4 regions of the Pseudobacillus sp. 179-B 2D1 NHS genome follow, and region 1 is predicted to be linked to each of the others. Evidence: riboswitches for the same ligand, from Rfam matches in the RefSeq annotation. Region 1 holds a riboswitch; each other region holds the start of a gene.
The links. Region 1 has a riboswitch for glycine ahead of glyA (serine hydroxymethyltransferase). Riboswitches for the same ligand answer to the same signal wherever they lie in the genome.
Positions count from the first base shown of each region.

Region 1 (6,185 bases):
AATAAGAACTGTAGCTGAGCTTCGGACATTTGGTCCGGTTCCTATTTTATAATGGGGACGTTACGGATTCGACAGGGATAGTTCGAGCTTGGGCTGCGAGCCGAGGGGATCGTCCTCGTAAAAACGTCAAAGCCAATAATAACTGGCAAACAAAACAACAACCTCGCTTTCGCTGCTTAATAACAGCTGATAGCGGTTCCTCCCTCCATCGCCCATGTGGTAGGGTAAGGGACTCACTCTTAGTGGGCTACGCCGTAGTTCTCCGTCTGGGGACAAAGGAAGAGATCAATCAGGCTAGCTGTCCGGCCGCCCGTCGGTAGGCAAAAGGTACAGCGAAATCCGAATATATCGACTACGCTCGTAGACGTTCAAGTGCCGTTATCTTTGGACGTGGGTTCGATTAGAAAATAGTCGCCTTGTATGGTAACATACAAGTGAAAATTCGGCTTTATCGGTGAAACCTAAGTCATCGAATGATGATAAGGCAATGCCGAGCGGTATGTGGAGCAATCCAACAGCCGTGTATCGACTTATAGGCTGCCACTTAGTTGGAGGGCAGTACTAGGATGCGGGAAGCTACCTGGGGATCCAGGTAAATCTATTTTTCGCATAAGACGCCGAAGAGCCTGTCTTACTATGCAGGTTCAAGATATAGTCAGTGCCATGACGAAAGCATGGAAAAGCACGTCCCACCGTCTCCACCATACATGATTTGGTGGATATTACCTATTTAATTAAAAGACTTGCCAAACGTGGCAAGTCTTTTTGTGTTCATAAATAGGAAGGAAAGGTGGAGGTCTTTAACAGTTTTTATATGTTAAAAAATGACTCCTCAAATAATAATTTCGCTTTTAACATATCAGCTGTATATTTCCCATTTCGAGGTGTGACTCTGTTGTAGTGTTCCAATATCCATTTAGCTCGATTTCTTTTTTTATCTATTCTGAGATAAGGGGAAACTTCTTTTAAAATCATCAACACGCTCTCTTTGTTCTTTATAGACAAAGTATAAGAGTCCTTGTGAAGGCCAGGCTTATAATTTTTCTTATTACTAATGGCTCCGCCGGTCAGTGTTTGAATATAGAGAAGAAGCTCTTTATCCGACGAAGAAATTGTGATGCAAGGACGCCGATGTTCTCTTTGGTGCATTCTAGTTAGTGTGATAGAGCCTTCTCCATCTATAATCCCTGCTAAATAGCCCGCTTCCCAATCTTTCATGTCCTCTCCTCCTGAATTATTGTCATTCTTGAAAAATGGAAGCTTTGTGAAAGAAAAAACTTCGTCAAGTTGTTATGATCATCTACTTATATTGAAGCTTCAAAACATAGAACTGTTATGTCTATGAGTCTGTTTTTCTAAGGAAGGATAATAAACATTAAATTCTTATCTAGTTAATGACCCAGGTGTAGGGTTTAAATACGAGAAGCTTTACTAACCCAGCGCATAACAGCAGTAATGACATCTTCGAGTTCTTTGCCGATTGGGGTTAGTTCATAGATCACTTTTCTTGGGGAGGATTCAAATGTTTTCTTCACAACTAGTCTCTCATTTTCTAGCTCGCGCAGTCGTTCTGTAAGGAGCCGATCAGAAATGCCGGGGATTTCGTTTAATAATTCGTGATACCGTTTAGGGCCTTTCAGCAGTGTATAAATAATGACTCCCATCCAGCGCTTTCCGATGAACTCGATCGTGTGGTGAAAGTTATCGCAAATAGTGGTCTTATCTTTGTACTGAGAACAATTCAACTCATTTTGTTGGCTCATTCTATAACCTCAATGTTTTTATATAAATTTTAGCATATAGTATTTGACAAACCAAGCTTACTAATAGTAAGCTTGGTTTTGAACTTACTTAAAGTAAGTTCAATTAGGAGGGAAAGAAAGTGACAACAACTATGCAAAGTTTATCAGAAGTGATTCGCAATCGCCATTCTGTTAGAAAATATGATCCAACTTATAAAATTTCGAGAAATGAAATAGAAGAAATGCTGCAAGAAGCGATGCTAGCTCCTTCATCTAGCAACCTTCAGCCATGGCGCTTTATCGTTATTGATAATGAGGAGGTAAAGAAGGAACTAAGAGCCATTGCTTACAACCAAGAGCAAGTGGAGACATCTTCAGCTGTCATTGCTGTTCTAGGCGATGTAGAAATGTATAAAAATGTTGAAAAGGTATACCAAAGCAGCTATGAAGCTGGCTTTATGGATGAAGCGAGTATGAATAAACTGATTCAAAACACATATAATACGTATCCTAATGCGCCAGTTGAAGCAAGAGCCAATATTGCTTCATTTGATGCAGGGCTCGTCTCTATGCAGCTTATGCTTATTGCCAAAGCGAATGGTTATGATACGGTAACTATGGGCGGCTTTGATAAGCAGAAGTTTGCTGAGCGGTTTGATGTACCGGAACGCTACATTCCAATTGTTTTAATCGCTATTGGTAAAGCTGCTGCGCCTGCTCATAAAACGACTCGTCTTCCGCTGGAAGAAACAGTTCGTTTTATCTAACTAAATAGACGTTATTTAATAAAAGAGCATTTTCTGGTTTTTCAGAGTGCTCTTTTTATATTGCTTTTTCCTATCTTCATAAATTGAAAAAAGTGGTTGACAATTATAATTATTTTTAATATTCTAAACAAAAATAGCGGATGACGATTGTGGGAGAGCACGAGCAATAAGCCACCGAAGGAGCAAGTTCCAAAAAGACCCTTGGAGCTAATCTCTCAGGTAGAAGAACCACAATGGGACGCACCTCTGGAGAGCGCGTTTAGGTACGCCACCAAAGGGGAAGACTCTACGATCGATAAGAGTTAAACTCTCAGGTAAAAGGACAGAGAAGGGAAATGTTACCCTTTTCTGTCCTTTTTTGTGTGCAGAAAAAGGTAGCGAGAGATAAATGTACAGCACATGTTTAAAAGAGGAAATCTGAATAGGAGGCAAGGAAATGAGTTTGCAAAAAAATGATTTTACTATTTTTGAGGCGATTGAGAAAGAAAAGAGACGCCAGCATGAGACATTGGAATTGATTGCATCAGAAAACTTTGTCAGCCCGGATGTATTAGAAGCTATGGGAAGTGTAATGACGAATAAGTACGCGGAAGGATATCCGGGAAGGCGCTACTATGGGGGCTGTGAATTTGTCGATGTGGCGGAACGGGCAGCGATTGAACGTCTGACCAACCTATTTTGTGCTAAATATGCCAATGTGCAGCCTCACTCGGGGGCGCAGGCGAATCTCGCCGTCTTTTATGCACTGCTTCAGCCTGGCGATAAAATCATGGGCATGAATCTTTCGCATGGCGGACATTTAACTCACGGAAGCCCTGTGAGTATTTCTGGCAAATGGTTTGAGGTTGTTTCTTATGGAGTAAAGGAGGATACGCAATTAATTGATTACGATGAATTGGAGGAGATTGCCCATAAAGAAAAAACGAAATTGATCATTGCCGGGGCGAGTGCTTATCCGAGAACGATTGATTTTGCCCGCTTTAAAGAGATTGCCGATCAAGTGGACGCGAAATTGATGGTGGACATGGCGCATATCGCCGGGCTGGTGGCAGCAGGTCTTCACCCTTCTCCTGTTCCTTATGCAGATGTTGTGACAAGCACTACCCACAAAACATTGAGGGGGCCTCGGGGCGGCATTGTGTTAACGAACGACGAGGAAATCATTAAGGCTATTAACAAAGCAGTATTCCCAGGAATCCAGGGAGGCCCCCTTATGCACATTATTGCAGCAAAAGCGGTAGCTTTCAACGAAGCGGCGCAGCCGGACTTTAAAGAGTATGCCAAGCAAGTTATCCGAAACAGCCAGGCACTGGGCGAAGCGTTAAAGAGGGAAGGAGCTGCTCTTGTTTCCGGGGGGACAGATAACCACCTTGTCCTGCTGGATGTGCGTCCGTGGAGTCTGACTGGAAAAGAAGCAGAGCGTTTGCTTGAGGAAGCAGGTATTACCGTAAATAAGAACACGATTCCTTATGATCCGGAAGGCCCGTTTGTGACGAGCGGAGTGCGGATGGAACAGCTGCGTTAACTACGCGCGGCATGAAAGAAGAGCAAATGGAGAAAATTGCTCAGGTGATAGCCGCTGTGTTGAAAAACAAAGGGGAACCGGCGGTACTGGCACAGGCAAAAGAAACAACGGCCTCTATTTGCGAAGCTTATCCATTATTCCAACAGTCAGTCAACGTATAGGAAAGGAGCAACAAAATGGAATTTCAAAGCTGCTTTGACATTATCGGGCCTATTATGGTGGGGCCGTCAAGTTCTCACACCGCTGGCGTTGTATCGATTGGCAAATTTATTTATGAATGGTTGGGCGGGTGTCCTGAAGAGGCGGATATTGTCTTCTATGATTCCTTTGCTGAAACCTATCAAGGGCATGGAACGGATAAAGCACTGCTTGGCGGTTTACTTGGCATGGGGACGGATGACTCGGGCATTCGGGATGCTCTGAAGCGGGCCGGGGAGGTTGGCCTGGATTATACGATTGAGCCGCAAGGAAGCTGCTTATTTTTTGACCATCCGAACACGGCTATGGTTACAGCTAGACGGGGGAACCAGCTTGTAAAAGTAGGCGGTGCTTCTCTCGGAGGCGGGTTATCGAAAATCTTTATGATCAACGGCCGAATGGTCGATATTCGTTTGAGCACGAGCGATGATTTTTCGGTGCTGGCTAGAAACTATCAGATATATCGATTAAGAGAAGAAATTGCGAGGAATGCCTGATGGAGATCTTATCAATGAAACAGCTTCTGAAGTCTTGTGAAAAGGAGCAGAAAAGTATCGGTGAAGTGATGCTGCTGCTAGAAGAAAAGAAATCAGGCAAAAATCAACAAACGATTCTTCGCATGATGGAAGAACGGCTCATCAAAATGAAGGAAGCGGTCGACAGTGGAACAGAGGATTCCTCATCCGCGCCGAGCGGAATTTCCGGAGGAGATGCCGTAAAAATGCGAGATTACGTACGAGGAGGAAAAACGCTTACAGGCAGCTATATTAGTCAGGCAATGACTTTCTCACTGGCTACTTCGGAAAGCAATGCCAGAATGGGAGTCATTGTGGCTACGCCCACTGCCGGAGCAGCAGGCATTTTGCCAGGCGTGCTCTTTTCGCTTCATCACAATGACGGAACGCCCTTTAAGGAGTTGGTTATGGGACTGTTTACCGCCAGCATGCTCGGCTATGTGATTGCTAATCGTTCGTTTATTTCCGGGGCTGCTGGAGGATGCCAGGCGGAAGTGGGCTCGGCAGCCGCCATGGCTGCTGGCACCATCACTGAATTAAAGGGAGGCAGCCCAGAGCAAGCTGTGCATGCAACGGCGATAGCGATGAAGTCTCTCCTAGGATTGGTTTGTGATCCGGTGGCAGGGCTTGTTGAAGTGCCTTGTATTAAACGGAATGCGATCGGTACATCCATTGCTTTTTCGGCTGCAGACTTGGCTCTTGCAGGAGTAGAAAGCCGCATTCCATGTGATGAGGTAATTGAGGCAATGTACAAAGTGGGGAAAGATATGCCAAGAACATTAAGAGAAACGGCTCTTGGCGGTCTTGCTATGACTGAGACTGGTCAGAGGATAAAAGAACAGCTCTTCTGCAGTAAGAAATAAAGCAATTTATGGATGGGAAAGACGATTGCTATATAAAAGGGATATCAGTGTTTATTTATATAGAAGTAACGATGACAGAGAGCAGCTTGAATAAAAGTGTTGTCGGTGGGAGAAGAAATGACTATTGCTTGGGGGAGCGGTAGCCATTTACAGGAAGAAGCTCAGTAAAAAGGCAGTGACTGTTAGGATAAAGACACCGGCTTATAAGTGGGGTATAAACTGTTTTTTGATATATATGTTAGTTAAGTAGGACGCGATTGGATTTATAAAACAAAGAGAACGTTTGAGGGGAAAGGGAGAAGAACAGATGACAGAAGCAACAGCGAATTTACTATATAGCGAAGAACATGAATGGGTACTTCAATTAAGTGAAAACCGGGTAAGAATTGGTATTTCTGATTATGCCCAAAAGCAGTTAGGGGATATTGTATTTGTAGAAAATCCAGAGATGAATGACGAAGTAACGGCCAATGAATCTATGGGAACTATTGAATCTGTTAAGGCGGTGTCAGAATTATTTTCTCCTCTCTCAGGCACGGTTATGACTGTTAATGAACGGTTAGAGGACAATCCTG
Region 1 is NZ_JBIQDP010000010.1:63,056-69,240, reverse strand. It holds RNA gene ssrA (transfer-messenger RNA) at 62-403, shown strand; gene ACH0BF_RS11845 (LAGLIDADG family homing endonuclease) at 811-1,218, opposite strand; gene ACH0BF_RS11840 (winged helix-turn-helix transcriptional regulator) at 1,413-1,763, opposite strand; gene ACH0BF_RS11835 (nitroreductase family protein) at 1,883-2,509, shown strand; glycine riboswitch at 2,650-2,750, shown strand; glycine riboswitch at 2,754-2,837, shown strand; partial or broken gene glyA (serine hydroxymethyltransferase) at 2,946-4,195, shown strand; gene ACH0BF_RS11825 (serine dehydratase beta chain) at 4,211-4,729, shown strand; gene sdaAA (L-serine ammonia-lyase, iron-sulfur-dependent, subunit alpha) at 4,729-5,610, shown strand; gene gcvH (glycine cleavage system protein GcvH) at 5,918-6,185, shown strand, end outside.

Region 2 (6,185 bases), on a different contig from region 1:
ACGAAAGTGGTTCTGCCTTCATTCCAGTTTTTTCGGCATAATGCCAGTAAAAGGGCCGGTTCATTAGTTCCTTATCAATCTCAGGAGTCAGCTTTACACAGAGGGCTCCTTCTGTTTCTTGTAAAAATGTGCATTCAGCTGCTCTAAAATAATTTTCAAGAAATAGATGAATTTCGTTTTTCACTAAATGATTCCTCCTCTTCATGCCACTCGTTAGCCAGATCAATGACAGCTTCAAGGTTTTTCATCTTGACGCGCAGCTCTCCTTCCGTTCTTGAGTTTTGAAAAATATCAGCCAAGTGTTCCTGCATATTGGGAATGTCCATTTTCTCTAAAATATCATCTAATTGTCCGACAGCTTGTTCAAATAAATGGATTTTTTCATAAAGAAGCTGCAGAATTCTGTCTTCAATCGTATCTTCAGTGCTGAAATTGTAAATGCGTACATCTTTCGTTTGCCCGAAACGATGAACACGGCCAATTCTTTGTTCAAGGCGCATCGGATTCCAGGGAAGGTCAAAGTTAATGACATGGTGACAAAACTGCAGGTTTAATCCTTCTCCGCCAGCTTCTGTAGCAATTAAGACTTGTGCCTGCTTTTCAAAAAGTTGTTTCATCCAATCTTTTTTCCCGCGCTTAAAGCCACCACGAAAAGGAACGGACGAAATGCCGTTTTGTTTAAAGAACCATTGCAAATATAATTGAGTGGCTCGATATTCAGTAAAGATAATGACTTTATCATTAATAGATTGAACGAGTTCAAGCGCTTTTTCCGCTTTTGAGTTTCGTGTTACATTTTGTATGTGGGACAAAACGTTTTGGAAACTCTCCGGAAAATCAAGATTATCTCCGTACAGCTTTCTAGCCATGTTCTTCAAGGTAAAAAAGACTGCCTCTTTGCTGCTGCAAGCTTCCCGTTGCAAAGTAAGCAAAGAAAAGGAAGATCGTACATCGTCAGGCTGGCTGCGAACGAAATACTCAAGAGCCTGATAGAGGGAACGTTCTTCTTCTGTGAACGTTACTTTTACTGATTCTACTTTTCTCGCTGTCCATTCCACCCCTGTATCCTGCCGGCGGTTACGAATCATCACTTTATTCATTAGCTTGATTAAATGATGATGATTTTGTACCTGGCGGTCGCCCTTTTTAAACCGCTCTGTAAATTGTCCTTCGCTACCAAGATGGCCGGGCTTTAATAATGAAACAAGATGAAACATTTCATCAAGACGGTTTTGAATAGGTGTTGCCGTTAAAAGCAGGCAAAACTTCTTTTTTAAATGACGGACAAACTGATAGTTTTTGGTTTTATGGTTTTTTAATTTATGAGCCTCATCGATAATGACTAAATCATAGTCTTGTTCATAGATCTTTTCTTTGTGAGGGCTTCGCTTCGCCGTGTCGATAGACGAGATGACGATGTCATGCTGATCCCACGCATAAAATTTTTTCTGAGCGATAGCAGGAATATAAAACTTACTATTTAATTCATTGGCCCATTGGGAGACAAGAGAAGCTGGAGCTAAAATTAACACTTTTTTCACGAGGCCACGGATCAAGTATTCTTTTAATACCAATCCGGCTTCAATCGTTTTTCCCAGCCCTACTTCGTCCGCTAAAATCGCTTTTCCATTCATTTCTTCCACTACTCTTCTAGCTGCTTCAAGCTGATGGGGCAAGGCCGTAAGCTCTGGTAAAAAGCTAGGGGCTAACAATCCTTCAAAATTCGGCACCATCATTCGTGTTTCCATGTTTACAGTTGATTGAAAGAGCGGCCAATTGCCCCACGGCCCGTCTTGTTCTATTCTTTTCTCTAATTCTTCTTCCCAGGCGTGATTAAAATAGATTTCCACATTCATTTGAAAAACTCCTTTATAAAATATGTTGCCGAAACCTTACCTTTAATGGTAGGATGTAATTGAACAAAATATTATGTCATTTTACAAAAAAGCGAACATTCTTGATTCGTATGAATCAGATGTTCATAGTATGCCCATTTATTAATTAAATATAGCGAATGAAGGCGAGGGGAGAGACTGTTCATACAGCGCCGAAGGAGCAAACAAGCTTTTTGTGAATCTCTCAGGCAAAAGAACTCTTGCTGGACGCGACTCTGGAGAGCGTTTCGTAACGAAACCACCAAAGAAGACAGCCTGTTCATCAGGTTAAACTTTCAGGTTCAAGGACAGAGAACAACTTTTATAAGCTGTTCTCTGTCTTTTTTTATGCAAAAATAATGGGCTGAACCGTGAGAATGACAATGAGAGAGGGGTAGGGAAATGGGAGAGTTAAAGCGCACGCCATTGTTTGAATGGTATAAGCAGTCTGGAGCAAAAACAATTGACTTTGGAGGATGGGAGCTGCCTGTTCAGTTCTCAAGCATTAAGGAAGAACATGAAGCTGTCCGGACAAAAGCAGGACTTTTTGACGTTTCCCACATGGGCGAGGTTACTGTAAAAGGAGAAGGCGCATTGGCTTTCCTCCAAAAGATGATGACGAATGATTTGTCAAAGCTGCAGCCGAACCAAGCGATGTATACAATTATGTGCAATGAAAAAGGCGGAGCTGTTGATGATTTGCTTGTTTACATGCTTGCTGAAGAAAATTACCTGCTTGTTGTCAATGCTGCTAACACAGATAAGGATTTTGCCTGGCTAAAGAAGCATCAGGTAGGAGACGTGCAAATCGAAAATGTATCAAAAGACTGGGCACAGCTTGCCATCCAAGGGCCAGCCGCAGAAGGAATCTTGCAAAAGCTTGTACCTGACTTGGATTTGGGCGAAATCAGGCCTTTTAAATTCCGTCAAGAAGTCAGAATCAATGGGGTGCCTGCTCTGGTGTCACGCACTGGTTACACGGGAGAAGACGGCTTTGAAATTTACAGTCGCAGTGAGGAGGCCCCTAAGCTGTGGCAGGATCTTCTAGAAGCAGGTGAAGAAGATGGGCTTCTTCCATGTGGTCTTGGTGCCCGTGATACTTTGCGGTTTGAAGCAAATCTAGCGCTGTACGGTCAAGAACTGGCAGAAGACATTTCTCCAATTGAAGCGGGCTTAGGCTTTGCTGTGAAAACAAATAAAGATGATTTTATCGGGCTGGAAGTTCTAAAGGAGCAGAAAGAAAATGATCCGGAGCGAAAACTGATTGGTCTTGAAATGATTGACCGGGGGATTCCGCGCCATGGATATGCTGTTTTTTCAGGCGAAGAACAAGTTGGTCATGTGACAACCGGTACTCAGTCGCCGACTTTAAAGAAAAATATCGGGCTCGCTTTAGTAAAAGCAGAATGTGCTGTACCTGGTGAAGAACTGCTGGTGGAAGTCCGCGGTAAGAAGCTGGCAGCTAAAACTGTAAAACCGCCATTCTATAAACGTTCAAAATAAAAGAAGAGGGAAGGGAAAACATTATGAAGCATCGTTACTTGCCGATGACAGAAACGGACAAAAAGGAAATGCTTGCAGCAGTGGGTGTCCAAACAATAGACGAATTGTTTGCGGATATTCCTGAAAAAGTACGCTTTCAAGGATTATATGATATTAAGAAAGCGAAAGCGGAACCAGCACTCAAAAAAGAATTAAGCTCACTGGCAGCAAAGAATATAAATGCCAAGCAATATGCTTCCTTTTTAGGAGCGGGCGTATATGATCATTATACCCCTTCTATCGTGGATCATGTAATTTCCCGTTCGGAGTTTTACACAGCGTATACACCGTACCAGCCGGAAATCTCCCAAGGAGAGCTGCAGGCGATCTTTGAGTTCCAAACAATGATTTGTGAATTGACAGGTATGGATGTGGCCAACTCTTCTATGTATGACGGAGGTACAGCGTTGGCGGAAGCGGCTATGCTAAGTGCGGGCCGGACGAAAAGAAAGAAAGTGCTCGTGTCAGAAACCGTTCATCCAGAGTCGCGCGATGTGTTAAAAACATATGCTAAAGGCCAAAACATTGAGGTAGTCGTTATCCCTCATAAAAATGGCGTAACAGATATTGAGCAATTAAATACATTGGTGGATAACGATACAGCAGCTGTTATTGTTCAATATCCTAACTTCTTTGGAGCTATTGAATCACTTTCTGAAGTGGAAAAAGCAGCTCATAGCGCAAAAGCAATGTTTGTCGTTTCTTCTAACCCGCTTGCTCTCGGTGCGTTGACGCCTCCTGGAAAGCTTGGAGCGGACATAGTGGTCGGCGATGCGCAGCCATTCGGCATTCCAGCTCAATTTGGCGGGCCGCACTGCGGATATTTTGCGGTGACGAAAAAGCTGATGCGTAAAGTTCCGGGTCGCCTCGTTGGCCAGACGCATGATGACCAAGGACAACGCGGCTTTGTATTGACGCTTCAAGCACGCGAGCAGCATATTCGCCGTGACAAAGCGACTTCCAATATTTGTTCCAATCAGGCGCTTAATGCTCTTGCGGCCAGTGTAGCAATGACAGCTTTAGGCAAAAAAGGGGTACGAGAAATAGCGGTACAAAACTTGCAAAAAGCATTTTTCGCGAGAGAAACATTAAAGCAGCACGGCGTAGACATTGTATTTGACGGGCCTGTATTTAATGAGTTTGTGGTCCGCCTGAATAAGCCAGTAAAAGAAGTAAATCAAAAGCTGCTCGAAAAAGGCATTATCGGCGGCTATGATCTTGGCCTTACTTATGAGGGACTGGAGAACTGCATGCTTGTTGCTGTGACAGAAATGCGGACAAAAGAAGAAATTGAACTCTTTGCAAAAGAATTGGGGGATAGCCATGAATAAGAAGGACCAGGAGCTTATTTTTGAATTGTCTCAGCCGGGGCGGATTGGCTATAGTCTGCCTGAGTTGGATGTACCAGAAAAAGATTTATCTACCCTTTTGCCGGCAGGATACTTGCGGGAAGAAGAGCCGGAACTTCCAGAGGTTTCTGAACTGGATATTATGCGTCATTACACAGCACTTTCAAATAGAAATCATGGAGTGGACTCCGGATTTTATCCGCTCGGTTCTTGCACGATGAAATACAATCCAAAAATCAATGAAGACGTTGCTCGTTTGGATGGCTTTGCCCACATTCATCCGCTTCAGCAAGAAGAGACGGTGCAGGGGGCGATGGAGCTGCTGTATGATCTTCAAGAACACTTAAAAGAAATTACGGGCATGGATGAAGTGACACTTCAACCAGCAGCTGGAGCTCAGGGTGAGTGGACGGGATTAATGATGATCCGTGCTTTCCATGAAGAAAATGGAGAGTTTAACCGTACGAAGGTCATTGTGCCTGATTCTGCTCATGGCACAAACCCGGCTTCTGCAACAGTTGCCGGGTTTGAAACAGTGACGGTAAAATCAGGAGAAGACGGTTTGGTTGACTTAGAGGATTTAAGACGGGTAGCTGATGAAACAACAGCCGCGCTCATGCTGACAAATCCGAATACGCTCGGCTTGTTTGAAGAGAATATTTTGGAAATTGCAGAGATTATTCATGGCGTCGGCGGCAAGGTGTATTATGATGGTGCTAACTTAAATGCGGTGATGTCAAAAGCTCGGCCTGGGGACATGGGATTTGATGTCGTTCACTTAAATCTTCATAAAACATTTACCGGTCCTCATGGCGGTGGCGGTCCGGGTTCCGGTCCTGTCGGTGTCAAGAAGGACTTAATTCCTTATTTGCCGAAGCCAGTGCTGGTTAAAGAAGAAGGAGTCTATCGTTTTGACTATAATCGTCCGCAGTCTATTGGCCGCGTGAAGCCTTTTTACGGCAACTTCGGAATCAACGTTCGTGCTTACACGTATATCCGCTCAATGGGGCCAGACGGCTTAAAAGCAGTAACAGAATATGCCGTGTTAAATGCCAACTATATGATGCGCAGGCTTGCTCCTTACTTTGATCTACCATTTGATCGTCATTGCAAGCATGAGTTTGTATTGAGTGGCAAGCGCCAGAAAAAACTCGGTGTGCGCACGCTTGATATCGCTAAGCGTCTGCTTGATTTTGGCTTCCATCCGCCAACAATCTACTTCCCGTTAAATGTGGAAGAATGTATGATGATTGAACCGACAGAAACAGAGTCAAAAGAAACACTTGATGCGTTTATTGACGTCATGATCCAAATTGCGAAGGAAGTTGAAGACAACCCGGAAATCGTTCAGGAAGCACCGCATACAACGGTAATTGGCAGGCTTGATGAAACGGCCGCCGCTCGTAAGCCGGTTCTTCGC
Region 2 is NZ_JBIQDP010000014.1:136-6,320, reverse strand. It holds gene ACH0BF_RS14355 (YqhG family protein) at 1-184, opposite strand, end outside; gene ACH0BF_RS14350 (DEAD/DEAH box helicase) at 156-1,856, opposite strand; glycine riboswitch at 2,015-2,105, shown strand; glycine riboswitch at 2,109-2,188, shown strand; gene gcvT (glycine cleavage system aminomethyltransferase GcvT) at 2,277-3,377, shown strand; gene gcvPA (aminomethyl-transferring glycine dehydrogenase subunit GcvPA) at 3,401-4,747, shown strand; gene gcvPB (aminomethyl-transferring glycine dehydrogenase subunit GcvPB) at 4,740-6,185, shown strand, end outside.
Region 2: linked by a shared signal. The riboswitch ahead of gcvT (glycine cleavage system aminomethyltransferase GcvT) and the one ahead of glyA (serine hydroxymethyltransferase) in region 1 are both predicted to bind glycine.

Region 3 (6,185 bases), on a different contig from region 1:
TGTCCACACCCCATCATTTGGGCATGGCCAGGGTGCATCATGGGTGCCCCATGCATAAACCCTCTCATATCAGGGACTGCATATTGATCTGGCCACATTTCCTCGTCTAACCACATGCCTTCACTCTGCTCAATGCTTACATTTTCTCTTTCATATTGATCCTGCCATACATTTTGGTCTGGCCACATATGATTTTGTTCTTGTTCCATTTTTGCCACCTGCTTTTTAATAGTTGTAGAAAACTTTCGTACACTTGCATGCTATGTTCCATACTTAAAAAAAGAGCTTGTTTTTATCGGGTTTGGGTGATGACCTATTATCTGCAAAAAATTATTTAATCTTTTGAGGTTTTTTAGTGGAAACACGTTTAGAAAGTGGGCTCTTCATTTCTTTGTGCCGAAAAATCAGCATTTTTTCTCATTTTTCAAAAAAATATTGTTTTTTAACTTTTTTTATGGATATAATTAACAACGTAGATTTAATGCGTTTGTCAGCCGTACGTTCATGAACTGGTCAGCTTTCACATTAACTTCAAGAGGCAGAAGCAATGGATGCTTTTTGAAAGGAGGTGAGACCAGATGACGATCAACTTAATATTTGTCATTATCACCATAAAAAGACGCAAAAAAAGTGTGGAAGATTATTTTCATGACGAGCGCGTTGAACAAATGTATGAAGAAATGAAATTAAAGCAACACGAAAACATGAGAAACCTGTTTTAAAAAAATTACAAACTGGAAGGAGAATGTACTATGACTTTCTTATTGCCAACTCAAGTAAAATTATTGAATTCACTCTTCGTTTTGAAGGATTCTGCCTAGTAAAGCTGACCAGAACTAAAGTAACACCATAGCTGATAATTTTGCCCCCGCCATGTAATTTGCTGCGGGGGTTTTTATCGTCAATGGAGAGAGTACATATAATTTTTGAATAGGAATGATACTTATGTCGACTGCAACGAATAAAGCCGAAGTACGTCAGGCTACAATCTACAGTATTTTGTTTGCTATTAGTGCAGGGCACTTTATTAATGACTCCATACAATCTGTAGTCCCTGCTATGTTTCCGATTATTGAACGTTCTTTAGATTTATCTTATGCACAGCTGGGCTGGATTGCTTTCGTATTAAATATGACCTCTTCGGTGATGCAGCCGGTATTTGGAGCTGCGGCTGACCGGAAACCGCAACCATACCTGCTGCCGGCCGGAATGCTTCTATCTATGATTGGTGTTATCGGTTTTGGTTTGTCTCCTAACTTTTATTTCGTACTCTTCGCTGTATTGTTTATTGGCTTAGGGTCAGCTGTTTTTCATCCGGAAGGATCACGGGTCGCTTTTATGGCAGCAGGTGGCAAGCGAGGGCTGGCCCAATCCATTTATCAAATGGGCGGGAACGGCGGCCAATCGCTGGCTCCAGTTTTTACAGCCTACATTTTTTTACCGCTTGGTCAGAAGGGAGCGTTATTGTTTGCGGCAGTTACCGCAGTTGGTGCGTTGCTGCTTTCAAGAGTCTCCGCCTGGTATAAGCAACGGCTGACAACTCAGGCGGCAAAGAAGAAACAGCAAGTTTCCTTGGAAAAAACAAAATTACAGGCACGGATAAAGTGGGCAATGGTGTTATTAATTTTCTTTGTATTTGCCCGCTCCTGGTATGCGGCAGCTATAACGAACTTTTATCAATTTTATTTAATTAAGGATTATGGATTGACTATTAAACAATCACAATTATATTTGTTTGTTTACTTGGCTGCTGGCGTGGCAGGCACGTTTCTTGGCGGGCCGCTGGCTGATCGCTTTGGCCGGAAAAATCTACTTGTCTTTTCCATGCTGGGTGCTGCTCCGCTTACAGTCATTCTTCCATATGTACCGGCTTTCGCTGTCCTGCCGCTCTTGTTGTTAATTGGTTTTATCTTGCTATCAAGCTTTAGTGTAGCCGTGGTTTATGCACAGGAGCTGCTTTCTAATAAAATTGGGATGGCTTCCGGTTTAATTGTTGGGCTTGCGTTCGGGATGGGGGCTATCGGGGCTGTCATCCTCGGCTTTCTCGCTGACAGTTTCGGAATAAAATTTATTATGATTCTATCAAGTCTTCTCCCGCTTCTCGGTATTTGTGCTCTTTGGCTTCCAGGAGATCAAAAATTACGGGAAATGCAGGATAAGTAATGGTAAATTAAAGACCGCTTCACATACAGTTATTCACTGGTTGTGCGGCGGCTTTTTTTACCTATCAGTAATCAATTTATCAATAAGGCGGAGGAAGGTATGCTAAGGCAAATAGTCAGTATAATTTAGATGGCTATAAAAATGATGTATTAAATTTTTAAGCAGAGCCTATTAGTTGAAAAGCAATGTATACGTTTATTAAGCTGCATAGTATTTTAAGTTCTTTACTCTTTAGTAGATGTAATAGCTTTTTTGTAGAATTGAGTCAACTTAGTTCTGAATATTCAGTTGACATGATCTCTTCCATAGACTAGTATCTAAATTAGATAGATAAGAGCGGATGAATATTGTGGGAGAGACTAGACCCATGGTTTAGCACCGAAGGAGCAAGTACCAGCTGGTATCAATCTCTCAGGTAAAAGGACTACAATAGGACGCATCTCTGGAGAGAGCCATAGGCCACCAAAGGAGTTAAACTCTCAGGTACAAGGGACAGAGAAAAATGGGAAATACTCCTGTTTTTCTCTGTCTTTTTTTGTCGGAGAAAAATGGAGAAAAGTAAAAAGGAGGAGGAGAAGCTCGAAATTATCCTTGTAAGAAAAAGAATTGTAATGACTCTATTTCTAGATTGATTGCACAACAAGAAATGAAAGAAACTGCCCTGAAAAAGAGTTAGAATCCTTGGATTCGATTGTTTTAGAAATTGCAGGCATTAACGGAACGGGAGCATGTGTATTGACAAAAGTTACCACTGCAGAGCATGCATGTTCTTTTGAGGAATTTATTTATTCTAAAATGTAAGCGCTTTTTTTCTTTCGGATTAACGAATTTTATATTAAACTTTAATTGTGGGATATTTAATTTATTAGCTTACGATTTAAATACCGTAACAAAATATTTTAAATCGACAAGAAAGAATATTCCGAAAAGTAGAAAGAGGGAAATGGTATGCAGGAACAAACTTTGTCGAGAGGCCTGAAAAACCGGCACGTGCAACTCATTGCTATTGGCGGGGCAATTGGAACAGGATTATTTCTTGGAGCAGGAAAATCTATTCATTTAGCAGGCCCTTCCATTTTATTTGCTTATATGATTACAGGAGTCATTTGTTTTTTAATCATGCGTGCACTTGGGGAATTGCTTTTAAGTAATTTAAATTATCATTCGTTTGTTGACTTTGTAAGAGATTATTTAGGGAATATGGCAGCGTTTATGACTGGATGGACCTACTGGTTCTGTTGGATTTCTATTGCGATGGCCGATTTAACGGCTGTTGGTTTGTATACTCAGTATTGGTTTCCATCTGTCCCGCAGTGGATGCCAGGGTTAATCGCCCTTGTCATTTTACTATTTATGAACCTTGCTACTGTCAAACTGTTTGGTGAAATGGAATTCTGGTTTGCTTTGATTAAGGTTATCGCCATTCTAGCACTGATTGTTGTTGGGGTTGTAATGATTATTAAAGGCTTTTCTACTCCTTCAGGAGCAGCCAGTTTTACAAATCTATGGAGCCATGGCGGCATGTTCCCTAATGGCATAAATGGATTTATCCTTTCCTTCCAGATGGTCGTGTTTGCGTTCGTTGGCATTGAATTGGTAGGGTTGACAGCGGGTGAAACAGAGGATCCAGAGAGAGTTATTCCAAAAGCGATTAACAATATTCCTATTCGGATTATTATTTTCTATATTGGTGCGCTTATCGTTATTATGAGTGTGTATCCGTGGAACGATATTATCCCAACCGAAAGCCCATTCGTGCAAGTATTCGTGGCAGTTGGTATCGCTGCAGCTGCTGGTATTGTGAATTTCGTCGTGTTGACGTCTGCGGCTTCAGCATGTAATAGTGCCATCTTTAGTACAAGCCGGATGGTCTACTCACTTGCTAAAGACAAAAATGCACCTGTATCTTTGGCCAAGCTTGATGGTCGCAAGGTACCTTCTAATGCCTTGTTCTTTTCAACAGTAGTCATCTTGATTTCCGTTGTATTGAACTATGTGATGCCAGAGGGAGTATTTACATTAATCACAAGTGTTTCTACCGTATGTTTTATCTTTATTTGGGGCATTACAATCATCAGCCATTTGAAATACCGTAAAACAAGACCGGATTTAGCGAAAGTGAATAAATTTAAAATGCCGCTTTACCCGTTTGCTAATTACTTAATTTTAGCTTTCCTGGCATTCGTTCTTGTCGTGCTTGCTCTTGCGGAAGATACTCGTATTTCCTTATTCATTACGCCTGTTTGGTTTATTTTGTTAATCGCGGTGTATAAGATGCGCAAAGTAAAGATAAATCATGCCGATCAAGAAAAAATAGTAGAAAATTAAAAGACAATATAATAGATGTAAAGACCGGAGCTGCAGCTGAAAAGTATAAACGCTTATTCAGCTGCAGCTCCTTTTATTTTCCTATATCTTGCATGTTAGAAAGCTATCTGTTAAAAGGTAGCCATCATTATAGCTAAAAATTGAAAATAGAAAGGATATACATTATAGTAAAATATTAGTAGGATAATAAGCCTATCTATTACAACTAAAGATCATAGGGGGAGAATATGAGAAAAAACGCTTCTGTTCGATCAAAAATTTTATTAGTTATCACAGCTATCATCTTTACTATTGGCCTTGCTGCATCAGCAGGAATTTACTATTCCGTCCATACTTCTGCCAATCATTCGTTAGGAGCCTTCGCAGGGGATATAGCAAAAAACTATAGTGAAACAATAGATGGGGAAAAGTATGAATCGTTTATAAACGATCCAAAGGAAGATAGAAATTATCATTCGCTTCAAAAGAAGTTAGCGCACTTTCGAGAACAAACGGGGGCTTTATTCGTATATATTTTAGATGTAGACGGTCAAAAGGTCCGCAACATGATAGATGGAGGCTCCAACCTTTCGGATGATAAACCGCCTGCAATGGGAGACGAGAGCTCTATTCCTGCAGAAGAGCTAGCTCCGGTATTGGAGGGAGAGATACAGCGTACAGATGTATTCAACGATCCGAAATACGGCCAATATTTATCAGGGTTTGCACCAATCAAAAACGAGAACGGAGAAGTGATTGGTGTATTGGGAATTGATATTTCGGCTGAAACCGCTAACAAAATAGGAGGGGATGTATTTTTCTCTACTGGGTTAAAGCTTCTAGCCCTTATTTTTTTATTGTTTTTATTAACTGTTGGAGGAATGAACGTTTATTTAAAAAGAAAGCTTTCTCCATTAACTTTACTTGAAAAGCAAGCGGAGAAAATGGGGAACGGTGATTTTTCCGAACAGATTCAGGCTGCCTCAGGAAAAGATGAATTTAGCAAAATTCAACAGGCGTTTATACTTATGCAGAAGCAGTTAAGAGGATTAATTAAAGAGGTACAGTCATCCTCAGATTATAGCGCCAACACATTTACAGAAATAACAAACGGTTCACGGGATATTCGTGAACAGACGAAAGAAATTGTACATGCAAGCAGTGAAATTGCTTTGGGGAATCAGGAGGTTACAAAAGCTGTTGAAAAGTCTGCGGTGGCCGTCAACCATTTACATGAAAATTTAAATGATATGGAGCAAAATATTCAAAAATTGCATTGTTTTTTTAAAGAAATTACGGCAGGACAGCAAGAGAGCATTGCGCAACTCAGTCAATTTATCATTCATTCTGAGCAAACACAGACGAGTTATCAATCAATGGTAGAAGAATTAAAAATACTACAGGAAGAGTCTGCGGCTATTACAAAGATTATTTCTGACATTCAAGGCATTGCTGATCATACAAATTTACTAGCGCTCAATGCTAGCATCGAAGCTGCAAGAGCTGGAGAACATGGGAAGGGATTTGCGGTAGTAGCTAAAGAAGTCAGCGCTCTTTCCACCCAATCGAAAGAAGCAACGAGTATGATCCAGCATTCTTTAAGCAACATTCAGTCGCAAGTGGAAAAAACGATTGAACGAACGGATGCAACATCACGGGAATTCCTTATTCAAAAAGCTGAAATTGACGCAGTCATTACAAATGTCAATCGCTTG
Region 3 is NZ_JBIQDP010000016.1:29,694-35,878, reverse strand. It holds gene ACH0BF_RS15830 (hypothetical protein) at 1-209, opposite strand, end outside; gene ACH0BF_RS15825 (YrzI family small protein) at 579-722, shown strand; gene ACH0BF_RS15820 (MFS transporter) at 946-2,163, shown strand; glycine riboswitch at 2,504-2,600, shown strand; glycine riboswitch at 2,603-2,662, shown strand; gene ACH0BF_RS15815 (amino acid permease) at 3,112-4,491, shown strand; gene ACH0BF_RS15810 (methyl-accepting chemotaxis protein) at 4,719-6,185, shown strand, end outside.
Region 3: linked by a shared signal. The riboswitch ahead of ACH0BF_RS15815 (amino acid permease) and the one ahead of glyA (serine hydroxymethyltransferase) in region 1 are both predicted to bind glycine.

Region 4 (6,185 bases), on a different contig from region 1:
CTTTATTTATTTTTGGAGGCTATTTATGCATGATAAAAAGTATTTACGGCAAAAAAGCTAATGATCTTCTGAAAAGAAAAAGCTTGATGGGCTGCCGGCCCGTTAAGCTTTTTCTTTTCTAACCCTTCACCACTGATTCAACAGCGAGGTAATCAAAACAGTTAAAGCATAGATAAGTAAAATGACTTGCAGAAGACCCGTTCTTCTTCTCTGCTTATTCACTAAAAAGAGTCCCACACATATCATTGCCAAGATGATGCAAGTAACATCTAACAGGAGTTGATTGGCTATCATCCGGCTTACGTAAACACGATTGTTTTATTGCCGTGAACGATAACTTTATCTTCCACATGCCAGGAAACGGCTTCTGCAAGGACACTTCTTTCCACATGACGACCGGCAATCTTCAAATCTTCTGCTGTGTAGCGGTGGTTGACTCGCAAGATATCCTGCTCAATAATCGGCCCTTCATCAAGCTCATTAGTTACATAATGAGCAGTCGCCCCAATCAACTTCACTCCGCGGTTAAAAGCCCTGACGTAAGGATTTGCCCCTACAAATGCCGGCAAAAATGAGTGGTGAATATTAATGATTTGGTTTGGATATTTGGCTATAAAACTAGGAGAGAGGATTTGCATATATCTTGCCAAAACAATAAAGTCGACTTTTCCTTCCATTAACTCCATCGCCTTGTGTTCAGCTTCCTCTTTCGATTCATGAGAAAGCGGGATATGATAGTAAGGAATGCCATAGCTTTCCACTATTTCTTTTAAATCAGAGTGATTGCTGATAACCATTGGAATCTCAACCGGGAGTTCTTTTGATTTCCAGCGCCAAAGAAGCTCCAAGAGACAATGGTCTGCTTTAGAAACAAAAATCGCCATCCGCTTTGATTTTTCTTTATTTCTCAATTGCCATTCCATTGGGTAGGATTCAGATAATTCCTGCAATCTCTGCTCCAGCTCATCAATAGCAGAGCCCTTCTCATCCATATCGAACTCAACCCTCATAAAGAAAATGCCATCTTTAGGATTCGTGGTATGCTGGTCAAATTGAACGATATTTGCTTTATGTTCCAATAATACATTAGATACGGCTGAAATAATGCCCGGTTTTTCTGGACAAGTAACTAACAATTTAAAATAATGAGTATTCCCCTTTTTATGCAAAATTCTTCCCCCATCCTTAAACGCCATTCTTTGTATAACGAAAAGCTATTCGATCGCACAATCACTTGAGGCAAAGCTTTCTCCAACTAAGAAGCCCGTTTCCTTTGTATAGTCAATATGTGTTTCAGCATCGAGATAACGTTCAGTAAAGCGATCTATGCGAATTTGCACCCCATTGCAATCAATCACCTTATCATTTCGGCGCGGCTCATCAAATGTAAGGGCAAACCTTACCGATATTCCACATCCACCAGCTACATCAGCATCAATTCTTGGAGAATACTTTTCTTCAAGCATCATTGCTTTTAACTGCTTCATCGCCGGTCCTGTTAATGTAATCATCATCCTTCCCTCCTTCTGCGAGCGTTTTCTAGTTATACACCTTGTCTTGCTCACTCCCTTTTTCTGCACGCAAAAAAGGACAGAAAAGGGTACAATCCCTTCTCTGTCCTTTTACCTGAGAGTTTAACCCTATCTTCAATAGGGCCTTCCCCTTTGGTGGCGTACTTAAACGCGCTCTCCAGAGGTGCGTCCCATTGTGGTTCTTCTACCTGAGAGATTAATTCCAAGGGCCTTTTTGGAACTTGCTCCTTCGGTGGCTTATTGCTCGCACTCTCCCACAATCGTCATCCGCTATTTTTATTCAGAATAATTTAAATATTGGTGATTGTCAATTGTTTTCCCAATTCTCTTACCTATAGACTAGATCCTCCATAATGAAAAATAACAAAACGTTCATTGTCATTTTTTTTATAGAGACCCGGCACTCTCACTTCTTTCACCAGTTGAAATGGAGTATACACTTCAAGAAATTGGATGTACTCCGCTGTCGGATAGTAAAGGACAATATCAACAGACCGTTGATGCTCTTCAACTGAGTGCAGGATATGATGGACGACCTTCATGAAAATTTGGATCGAAAAAGGATTGAAGAAGTAGAACCGATTGTCTGCCTTTTCGATCTGATACTCCTCTGCTGCGCAGCATACAAAGCGAATAGATTGATCCGACCTCTTCTTCTTTTTCATATAATCGGCTTGATTTTCAAGTGCTTCCTGGTAAAGCTGGCCGTTTACCTCAACCCCTGTTACCCGAGCGTGAAAACGATGATGGATATAAAATAGTAAACGCCCTTTTCCACAGCCGAAATCAACTACTCCATCTGTTCTTTTCACCTCATACTCCCGAAAAAGCTCATCGATGGCCTCATAGGGGGTTGCCTCATAACGATTATAGTGAATTGACTGATATAGCCATTCCCATGTGCCGCCTGTCTGAATCTTTAGCAAGCGATCGTATTCTTTTTCATTCATTGCCATTCCCCGATCTGTTTTTCTTTATTATAAAGCGGACGATATGATTCACTCAAACGAATACCGCTTGTCAATCTGCTGAACGGACCAATAAATTGGCTCTTGTGGCGAGTACATAAGCGTCATTGATCCGTAAAGATGCAGAATTGGTGGATCAACAAACAGAAGTGGCCAATAAAGGAACTTCTCTTATTCGAACAGGCTTTTAAATTCTCCATAGCCCTCTTCTTCAAGCTTATCCTTTGGCACAAAACGGAGAGCAGCCGAGTTAATGCAATAGCGTGCGCGGTCAGGACCAGGACCATCATCAAAGACGTGGCCTAAATGAGCGTCAGATGTTTTTGCCCGCACCTCAATCCGGCGCATGCCATGAGACGTATCAAGTTTTTCTGCTAGCTCTATCCGGCGCAAGGGCTTCGTGAAGCTTGGCCAGCCGCAGCCCGCGTCATATTTATCCGTCGAGCTGAACAAAGGCTCTCCTGAAATAATATCCACATAGATTCCCTCTTCCGTGTGGTCCCAATATTCATTATGAAATGGTGGCTCTGTCGCATTATTTCTTGTTACCTCGTATTGAAGAGGAGTGAGTTCTTCCCGTAATTGCTCATCTGTTTTTTGATCTTTCCAGTTTTCACGAATAAATTTTGCTCGCCCGGACCCCTCTTTATAAAGATTGTAGTGGAAGGCATTCTTTTTGTAATAGTGCTGGTGCTTTTCTTCAGCTCGGTAAAAGGGCCTCGCCGGCAGAATCTCTGTCACGACCGGTTTTTGAAAACGGCCGCTTGCTGCTAATTCTGCTTTCGAAGCTTCCGCCAATTCTTTTTGTTCTTTGTCATGGTAAAAAATGGCCGTCCTATAGGATGATCCCCGGTCATTGAACTGTCCGCCCGCATCAGTTGGATCAATTTGATGCCAAAACAGCTCAAGTAATTTTTTATAAGGAAAAACTGCAGGATCATACATGATTTGTACCGCTTCGTAATGACCCGTTGTGTCAGAGCATACCTCTTCATACGTCGGGTTCTCTGTGTGGCCACCCGTATAACCGGAGACAACCTCTTTAATTCCCGGTTGTTCATCAAACGGTGATACCATACACCAAAAACAGCCGCCTGCAAATGTAGCTAACTTACATTGTTCAGCCAAGAATCAACACTCCTTTACATCCGTATTATTTTCGGTTTCCGGTCTTCAAAAGCTGACGATAGACCGTTAAGAATTCGCCCCAGTTTCTTTTTTTTCCCCAAAAGCTGCGAATCAGGCGTACAAATAGTTCATACTTTCCTTCATAAGGGTACCAGTTCACTTCTTTTTTCTTACGGCCCTTGTCCACCATAACGGCTGTTTGAACACAAAAGCTCTGCATGCCTACATCCCCATGATACGCGCCAATTCCTCCCTCTTTCGTTCCTCCATAAGGAAGATAAGGATTGGCTACTGTAATGATTACATCATTAATAACTGCATTGCCTGATACGAGCCGGGAGACAATGCGCTTGCCTCGTTCTACATCGGCCGTCCAGACACTGGCATTCAAGCCAAAGCGGGTATCGTTAGCTAAAGAAACAGCTTCTTCCTCTGTCTCGAATGGCATAATCGGCAAGACAGGCCCAAAGGTTTCCTCCTGCATAATGGCCATATCATGATTGACATTCGTTACTATCATAGGTCTAATGAACATCTGATCGTCTGCCCACTGATCTGGGTGCTCACCAGCAATAAGTTCTGCTCCTTTTTCGATCGCTTCTGTCACATGCTCCTTAATAATGGCTGTTTGCTGGGGAAAAGTCATCGAACCAACATCGCTGTCAGAAGCTGTCCCTTGCTTTAAAGATTGCGTTGCCTGAACTAAACGATCAACAAATTCTTCATAGACTGACTTGTCCACATACACCCGCTCAACAGACATACACACCTGGCCGCTGTTCGTAAAGGCTCCCCAAATAGCCCCCTGTACAGCTCTTTCCATATTTGCATCGGCACAAACGATCATCGGGTCTTTACCGCCAAGCTCCAGCAGCGTCGGAATTAATTGCTTAGCTGCTTCCATCTGAATGATTTTCCCTGTTCGGACAGAGCCCGTGAAATGAATAAAATCCGGCTTGCCCTCTATAAGCGCAGCTCCTAACTCCTTGCCGCCATGCGCTACCTGTAATAGACCTCGGGGAAAGCCAGCCGCTTTAAATAAGCTTTCAATTAATACACCAACCATCGGTGTAATCTCGGATGGCTTTAAAATAACCGCATTTCCGGCAACGAGCGCTTCAACGATCGGAATCATAGAAAGCTGGAATGGAAAGTTCCACGGGGAAATGACCAATACGGTTCCCCGTGGCTTATATTCGATATAAGAGGATTTTCCAATAAATATCAGGGGCGTTTTAACTTTTTTTGTTTTTAACGCGGCAGCTGCTCTTCTTTCAATGTGCGAAATTGAATCAACGACTGTCATCACTTCTGTTGTTAATGCTTCCACAGCCACTTTTCCCGTGGAGTCACTAATCACTTTCACGATATGATCCAATTCATCCAGAATGTGAAGCCGCAGCTTTCGAAGCGAGCGAATTCTCTCTGAAATTGGCAAGTCAGCCCAAGTTAAGCCAGCTCCCTTCGCGCTTTCATAGAACATATCAACTTGTTCTACAGATGTTTCCTCCAATACGCCAATGATATTCTTTGTTGCGGGACTTCTCACTGTCCATGTCATGTACGTTCCTCCTTCATTTACTGTTATCATTTTGTCGCAGTCGTTCCGGTATTCCTGATAAAATTAGATAGATGGAATTCATCTTTGCTGATTCGTTGAATTTGGCGTTGGAGCCTCTCTAATCGCTAGGATGAACGAGCAGCTTAAACTCTGCCGCCAGTTCCCTGGTAATTAAGTTCCCAAGGATTTTTGAGGCAATGAATCCGGGCAACCCGATAATGAAGAATAATTATTTCTTCATCTTCTCCTCGTAAGACACAAATTGATTAAGAAAAAAGACAGGCCGTACCTGAAAAAGGACGTGTCTGTCTTTATTGCAACGCTGTTATTCTTCAGTGAACTCCGATTGAATCCGTTTCATAAACTCCTCAGCTGCACTGTATCCTTGCTGTTGAAGGTACCAGTTATTCGCCGCTGCTTCAATTAATCCAGCCACATCGCGGCCCGGCTGGAGCTGAATTTGAATATGAGGAACGCGAACTCCCATATATTCCGTAAACTTCGCTTCCACCTCCAGCTCATTATTCAATGAATTATTTTGCCACTTTGTCAGCTCAATATCGAGTGCAATCCTTGTTTCTTCCTGAAAAGCTTTTCTCCCATATAGACGCACAACGTTTAATAGTCCAACACTGCGCAAGGCGAGAAATTCCTTATTCTTCTCATTGTGGGTGCCAAGCAGCGTTTGCGGGCTCAGTTTCTTGAGTACGACAATATCATCCGCCACAAGCCGATGCCCCCGGCCGATCAACGTGTGGGCCGTTTCACTTTTTCCCACTCCTGATTTGCCCCGAAGCAAAATGCCGATTCCCGAGACATTTACACAAACTCCATGCACAGCAATCTCTTGTGCTAACGTCTTGGTCAAATAAGCATCTAATTTTCCAACAAACTCATAGGTAGATGCATCCGTACGAAGCAAAGGAATTTTTTCCTCGGTACAATATTGCGGCAAATACATTAATTCCTCTTCGTGAGCAGTAACAATAATACAAG
Region 4 is NZ_JBIQDP010000013.1:112,754-118,938, reverse strand. It holds gene ACH0BF_RS14210 (cytochrome d ubiquinol oxidase subunit II) at 1-61, shown strand, start outside; gene purU (formyltetrahydrofolate deformylase) at 300-1,196, opposite strand; gene ACH0BF_RS14200 (iron-sulfur cluster biosynthesis family protein) at 1,215-1,514, opposite strand; glycine riboswitch at 1,613-1,695, opposite strand; glycine riboswitch at 1,699-1,799, opposite strand; gene ACH0BF_RS14195 (class I SAM-dependent methyltransferase) at 1,865-2,482, opposite strand; gene msrA (peptide-methionine (S)-S-oxide reductase MsrA) at 2,672-3,628, opposite strand; gene ACH0BF_RS14185 (aldehyde dehydrogenase family protein) at 3,654-5,189, opposite strand; gene hprK (HPr(Ser) kinase/phosphatase) at 5,515-6,185, opposite strand, start outside.
Region 4: linked by a shared signal. The riboswitch ahead of ACH0BF_RS14200 (iron-sulfur cluster biosynthesis family protein) and the one ahead of glyA (serine hydroxymethyltransferase) in region 1 are both predicted to bind glycine.